3 regions of the Candidatus Accumulibacter necessarius genome follow, and region 2 is predicted to be linked to each of the others. Evidence: riboswitches for the same ligand, from Rfam matches in the RefSeq annotation. Region 2 holds a riboswitch; each other region holds the start of a gene.
The links. Region 2 has a riboswitch for cobalamin ahead of V5B44_RS02185 (TonB-dependent receptor domain-containing protein). Riboswitches for the same ligand answer to the same signal wherever they lie in the genome.

Region 1 (2,255 bases), on a different contig from region 2:
CGGTCGTCAGCGCCAGCAGCAGCGCGACGAAGGCGGCCGCCGTCGGCGTCGCGGCGACGAAAGCGGCGAGCAGCCCGGCCAGCGCGAGGCTGCCCTTGGCGGCGGGACTGACCCGTCGCCAGCGGTTGCCGTAGGCCGCCTGCTCAATCAGCACGGTCGCTGCATTCGTGCCTGGCGGCCTGCCGCATCTTCTCGCGGGTGACCGCCGCTCCCAGCCAGTAACCGATGATGCCGGCGCCGATGGCGGCCTGCAGGGCGAAGAGCAGGGAAGCGATCTCGCCGCTCGCCGGCTCGAGCAGCGGCGCAAACCATGGCTGGTAACCCGGGGCGATCTCCTCGATCGCCTTTTGTGCCTGGCTGTCGGCGCCGGCGAAGATCTCGCCCGGCTGGCCGTCCGGGCCGGCCGCCGGCCGCGGCACCAGCCACAGTGGCAACGCCGTCAGCAGCAGCACGGCGGCGATCAGCAACCAGTTCGTGCGCTTCATGCCCGCACCTCGCGACCGGCAAACAGCGGCAGGCCCTTCAGCTCGTCGCGGTTGAAGCGCAGCAGGGCGTTGACCACCAGCACGCTCAGCAATCCCTCGCTGATTGCCAGCGGAATCTGGGTGATGGCGAAGATCCCGGCAAACTTGGCGAACGATGCTGCGAAGCCGCCGGCCGGATCGGGAAAGGCCCAGGCGAGCTGGATCGAGGTCGTCAGGTAGGTTGCCAGGTTGGCGCAGCAGGTGGCGGCGAAGACGCAGATGGCGAGCGGCAGGTGCAGCAGGCGGCCGGCGCGGAAGAGCCCGGCAGCGACGAAGGAACCGACGATGGCCATCGAGAACAGGTTGGCGCCGAGCGTCGTCAAACCTCCGTGTGCCAGCAGCAGAGCCTGGAAGAGCAGGACGACGAGGCCGACCGGTACCATCGCCGTCGGCCCGAAGAGCAGCGCGCCGAGGCCGACGCCGGTCGGGTGCGAGCAGCTACCGGTCACCGAGGGCAGCTTGAGCGCCGAGAGGACGAAGGAAAAGGCGGCAGCGACGCCGAGCAGCATCCGCTGCTCCGGCTGCTCGTGCAGTCGCCGGCGCAGCGAGCGGACCCCGATGACGACGAACGGCGCCGACGCCAGGGTCCAGCCGAGGGCGTGCTCGACCGGCAGGAAGCCTTCCATGATGTGCATCGCGTTCCCCCCTTCGAAGGCTGACGACCCGTCAGCCGAAAACCCCGCAGGAGGAAGGTGGCCTGGATGCGCAGCGGGCGCGACCAGAGACGCCTTCCCGTCACCCCGGGGAATGGTGCAATCGTGTCTTCGGGCCGGTCTTCTGGCTCGCCTTCGACCTTCCCCGCGCCTTCCCGTGCCTGGGCACAGTGGCGGATTGCGGAGTCGTCAGGCTTACAGCAGCGGGGGCTGCGCCGGAATGGGTCACCGTCACCATGGACGGCCAACTTCACCGGCTTCCCGTTTCACCCGCCCCATGGCTACGGAGCAAGGCACCCGAAACGGGGTTGATTATACGTCGAAAGCGTGCGCTGGGGAGCGGCTGCGGCGATCAGGCGGCGGCGCCGGCGAACAGGCGGGCGACCGCCGGCGGATTGCCGGGGAAGTAGAAATGGACGTAGGATGCGGTGATCGAACCCTGCCGATAGATCGCCTCGCCGTCGCCACCTGCCGGACGTCGCGCGCGACAAAGCGGTGCCAGTGGGGTGTCGCTTTTCGAATAATGGAAGGTGTGGCCGGCGAGCCTGCCTTCGGGCAGATCGGCGACCTGCATGCCGAGCGCCGTCAGGCGTCGCTGCATCACCGCCCGCCCGGGCAGCAGGCCGGCCAGCGGGTGCCGCTCGCCCTCCCGGTCGACCACCTCGTCGAACAGGCTCATCATGCCGCCGCACTCGGCGAGCAACGGCCTGCCGGCGGCGACGTGACTGGCCAGCGCCTGCCAGAGGTCGCGCCGCGTCGATAGCACTGCCGCGTGCAGTTCGGGGTAGCCGCCAGGCAGCCAGATCGCATCGCAGACGGGCAGCGCGTCGCCGGCGAGCGGCGAGAAGAAGCAGATCTCGGCCCCCAGTTCGCGCAGCGTGTCGACGTTGGCCGGGTAGATGAAACCATAGGCGGCGTCGCGGGCGATGGCGACGCGGTGGCCGGCGAGCAGGGCTGGTACGGGCGGTGCCGCGGGGGCGGCGAAGTACACCGGCGGCGGCAGGCAGACGCTCGCCGAGGCCGCCAGAGCGTCGGCGAGACGGTCGAGGCGGCCCGCCAGGTCGGCGATCTCGGCCGC
Region 2 (2,255 bases):
CCGACTTCAGAACGGCATCAAGTTCCGCCTCCATGAAAAAGATTCTACCCCTAAGCGCGTCCATGTCCAGCCCTATTTCAGATTCAATTTTCTGATGCTGCTCTGGCGATTCCTGATTGAGACCAAGGTGCTCGTGGGCAATATTGAGCGCGGCCATGACCGCGATTCGCTCGGCGAGATTGCTCTTGGTCTTCTCGGCAATATCGCGCATCTTGCCGTCAACATAGGCTGCCGCACTGAGCAGTGCGGCACGCTGATCAGGTGGACAGGCGACCCGGTATTCCTTGCCAAGCAGGGTGATGTCGAGGAAATTGGCGTCGTTGGGCATCGGGTCGGGGTTCTCAGGCCTTGGCTTCGGGCAGTTGTTGGGCCAGTTGCTCAAGCCGGGCACAGGCGGCTGCCATGCGCTCGGCGAGGCGTTCCTTGTCGGCCTGGGCAGCGACGAGTTGCTCGCGCAGTCCGTCATTCTCGGTCCGCAGGGTGCGGCACAGCGCGACCACCTGGACCACCTTGCTCTCGAGGGCGTTTAGTTCATTCAGCATGGGCCAGACTATAGATTCAAAAACCCTGTCCGGTCAAGGCGTAAGGGTCGCTTGTGAAGGTTGTTTGTGCCACCGGGGGTGCTTTCTGTTGCAAAGGAGGATCGCCGTCCTTCGGGCAGGCTATAATCGGCGCTTCCGCTGGTTTCAGCGGTGGAAAGTATCGTGCAAGGTGCCGCCATGCAGGTTTTCTGCAGCGGTTAAACGGGAAACAGGTGCGTGTTCGCGCAACACCATGCCTGTGCTGCCCCCGCAACGGTCAGCGAGTGTGGGCGTGTCGAAATGCCACTGGGCGAGAGCCTGGGAAGGCGACATGTCAGGACTTGCGAGCCCGGATACCGGCCTTCGCACACCACTGGACGGACGTGCCGCGGGGAAGCGGACACCGAACGCTCGGCGCTCGCGCCTGCTGTTCTCCCTCGCGCAATTCCGCGTTTATGGCTCGCCGGCTTGCGGGGACGCTTGTCGGCAACAGGGAGAAATCCGTCATGCATCCAGACCAACCGCGTGCCGCTGCCGCCGCGACGCTTACCTTGACTGTCGCTGCCTTGTTCTCGACGGCGCTTTCCGCCGCTGACCAGCAGCTCGATCCGATTGTCGTCACTGCGACCCGCCAGGCAACCCGCACCAACGAGTTGACGAGTGACGTCTCGGTCATCTCGCGCGAAGAAATCGACCAGGCCGGGGTATCAACCCTGGCGCAACTGCTGGCGCGCCAACCGGGAATACAGTACGTTGCGAATGGAGGGGAGGGGACCAACAGCGGTGTGTTCATCCGAGGTGCCAACACCAACCAGTCGATCGTGCTGATCGATGGTCAACGCATCGGTTCTGCGACCACCGGCAGCGCAGCGCTGTCGCGCATTCCGCTGAACCAGATCGAGCGTATCGAGATCCTGCGTGGCCCGGCTTCATCGCTCTACGGTGCCGACGCCATCGGCGGCGTGATCCAGATCTTCACCCGGCGCGGCGAGGGGCCGGCACGGGTGAACGCCAGTACCGGCTATGGCTCCTTCAATACCAGCGACACCACCATCGGCGTGTCGGGCGGCAGCGATCTCATGTCGTACAGCGTGCAGGCAGGCTACCTCAACACGGATGGCTTCAACGCGATCCACAACAAGCAGAGTGTCTTCTATGACCCGGATCGGGATGGGTATTACAACAGGAACCTGAGTGCCAACTTCGCCGTACGCCCGGCAAAGGGTCATGAGATCGGCGTCAATCTGCTGGCCAGCAAGGGCAGCAACCAGTACGACGGAAACGACTTCACTGCCTTGGGTCCGGCGAAGAACTACAATAACGACCAGATGGTCGGTTCTTACTCGATCTATTCGCGCAATCGACTGCATCAGGCGTGGACCAGTACCTTGCGCCTCGGCCGCAGTACCGATCAGGCAAAGGACTATGCCGGTAGTTTCCGGGCCAGCACTTTCCGCACCGATATGGATCTGGCGTCGTGGCAGAACGACATCAGGTTGCCGGTTGGTGAGGCGCTGCTGGCGGCGGAGTACACCCGTCAGAAGGTCTCCGGCACCACCGACTACACGGTCAGCGAACGGACGATTCGCTCGCTGCTGGCGGGCTGGAACGCCAGTATCGATCAGCACCGGCTACAGTTCAATCTGCGCCGTGATGACAACTCGCAGTTCGGCGGCGAAACCACAGGGTCCGCTGCGTACGGCTATCAATTTACCCCGGAATGGCGGGCGCATG
Region 3 (2,255 bases), on a different contig from region 2:
TCGTTGCTGCCTTCGGGCAGGAAGACGCGCATCAGCTCGGCGACTTCATCGCGCGCGAGGACCAGGCGCGTGTCGCCACCGCTGGCGTCGAACTCGGCCAGCTTCTTGCGCAGCAGCGCCAGCATCAGGCTGACCGGAAACGACAGCGGGCGGCGGGCGACCAGCCGTGGCAAGCGCGGCGTAGCCCCGTCGTCGGGCTCCGGGCGCGAGCGCAGGAAGGCGTAGCCTTCGGCTTCGTCGAACACCAGTTCGAGGTTGAGCACCGCGACATAGTCGCGCACCCGCGCCTGCAGCGTCAGCAGCGCATTCCACAGACCGGCGTCGGCGTCTTGGTAGATCACCCCCTTGAGCAGGGGGATCACCAGCGTCGACAGGTCGTACGCGGCGGCAGCCTGGCTGGCACTCGCCAGCCCCTCTGCGACCGATGTTTGGAGTTGCTCTGCTGCCATCGTCACCTCACGAAAATCACCCGCGACAGCCGCGCCGGCTTCAGATGTTGCCCACCGTCGGCGCCCAAGCCGTGCCAAGTGCTGACCTCGGTTGCGGTTTCGTCGATCAGCGCCTTGCAGGTATCGTCGGCGAGCTGCAGGGTGGTCACCCGTTCAGCGAGATCGTGCTCGCGCAACGTCGACGATGCTAACATGGGTTTGACAGCACCCCTCCTTGCTGGCTGACCGTGGCGGAACAATGAAACTCCCCGTGACCTGCCCGGCAGGCATTGGCCCGGACGGATGCGGCGCCAGCGCCAGCAGGCGTTCGAGCAGCGCGATCCGCTCGCGCACGTGCCGGCCGCGGCCGGGAAAATCCTGCTCGACCTCGCGCAAGTCGGGCGGCCGTTCGCGCGCCGGCGTCGCTCAGGGCTGCTGGTGCGTGAAAAAAGTCGGCAGTTATGGCACCATCGCATCCGCCCGAGATGTTTCGGGCAGGAGTCTCCGGGTGCTGCCCAGCGCTGCTGGGCGGAGAATCGGGAAGGCGGTGCAAGTCCGCCACGTGCCCAGCGCTGTAAGGAGGACGGGCGATGCATTGGCCACTGACGCGAGTCGGGAAGGCGCATCGACCGGGTGAATCCGAGTCAGAAGACCGGCCAGGAGGCAAAAAGGGGCTGCCCGGCCAGGCAGCCGCCGCTTTTCCAGAAGGGGAATCGATGGAAAACCCTGGCGCGCCGCCGGCGCATGCCTTTTCAGACGCCGACCGGTCGGCGGTTTATCAGGCGATCTTCAGCCGCCGCGATGTACGCGGCCAGTTCCTGCCCGACCCGGTGCCCGACGACGTTCTCGGCCGGGTGCTGCTGGCTGCCCACCATGCGCCATCAGTCGGTTTCATGCAACCATGGAACTTCCTGGTCGTGCGCGCACCGATCGTCAAGCAACGCGTCCACGACGTGTTCTGCAGCGCCAATGCCGAAGCGGAACGGATGTTTCCGGACGAGAAGCGCGCGATCTACAGCCGCCTCAAGCTGCAGGGCATCGTCGACTCACCGGTGAACCTGTGCATCACCTGTGACCGCTCGCGCAGCGGGCCGGTGGTGCTCGGCCGCACGCACATGCTGGCGATGGACCTCTACAGCAGCGTCTGCGCCGTGCAGAACCTGTGGCTGGCCGCCCGCGCCGAAGGGCTGGGGGTGGGCTGGGTCAGCATCTTCCACCAGCAGGCGCTGCAGGATGCACTGGGCATCCCGCACGACATCGTGCCGATCGCTTACCTGTGCGTCGGCTGGGTCAGCCATTTCAACGACCGGCCAGAGCTGGAAAAGGCCGGCTGGCTGCCGCGTCTGGCGCTCGCCGACCTGCTCTACTACGAGCAATGGGGTGAGACCCGGCCGGCACAGGCCGAGCCGCTGAGCGCGGCGCTGGCCGACCTGCAGACCGCCATTCATCAACGGGGCACTTTCCCTGCATGACGCTGCCACGCGACCTCCCGGCGCGGGTCGACGACCAGCGCGTCGCCGAAGCGCAGCTGCCGCGGCGCCTGTCGTCCATGCCGGGTAACCCCTTGCCGAGCGGCCCGGCGGATGCTTGAACACGGGGGGCGCTTGCGCGCCGCAGCCGCGCACTACGGCATTCCGCTCGCCGACTGGCTCGACCTGTCCACCGGCATCAACCCCAGCCCCTGGCCACTGCCGGCACTGCCGGCCAGCGTCTGGCAGCGCCTCCCGGAAGAGGAAGATGGGCTGGAGGCGGCAGCGGCCTCGTGTTACGGTAACGCCAACCTGCTGCCGGTTGCCGGCTCGCAGGCAGCCATCCAGCTTCTGCCGA

Region 1: it holds a riboswitch for cobalamin, as region 2 does, so the genes downstream of both, V5B44_RS14340 (energy-coupling factor ABC transporter permease) here and V5B44_RS02185 (TonB-dependent receptor domain-containing protein) in region 2, are expected to answer to the same signal.
Region 3: it holds a riboswitch for cobalamin, as region 2 does, so the genes downstream of both, bluB (5,6-dimethylbenzimidazole synthase) here and V5B44_RS02185 (TonB-dependent receptor domain-containing protein) in region 2, are expected to answer to the same signal.

What each region holds. Positions count from the first base shown of each region.
Region 1 covers NZ_JAZKUM010000005.1:97,125-99,379, forward strand. The annotation lists gene cbiQ (cobalt ECF transporter T component CbiQ) at 1-154, opposite strand, end outside; gene V5B44_RS14335 (energy-coupling factor ABC transporter substrate-binding protein) at 144-485, opposite strand; gene V5B44_RS14340 (energy-coupling factor ABC transporter permease) at 482-1,159, opposite strand; cobalamin riboswitch at 1,275-1,493, opposite strand; gene V5B44_RS14345 (cobyrinate a,c-diamide synthase) at 1,530-2,255, opposite strand, start outside.
Region 2 covers NZ_JAZKUM010000001.1:419,270-421,524, forward strand. The annotation lists gene V5B44_RS02175 (cell division protein ZapA) at 1-328, opposite strand, end outside; gene V5B44_RS02180 (hypothetical protein) at 342-542, opposite strand; cobalamin riboswitch at 696-900, shown strand; gene V5B44_RS02185 (TonB-dependent receptor domain-containing protein) at 1,028-2,255, shown strand, end outside.
Region 3 covers NZ_JAZKUM010000005.1:123,984-126,238, reverse strand. The annotation lists gene V5B44_RS14465 (DUF4194 domain-containing protein) at 1-449, opposite strand, end outside; gene V5B44_RS14460 (hypothetical protein) at 452-643, opposite strand; cobalamin riboswitch at 918-1,103, shown strand; gene bluB (5,6-dimethylbenzimidazole synthase) at 1,145-1,900, shown strand; gene cobD (threonine-phosphate decarboxylase CobD) at 2,012-2,255, shown strand, end outside.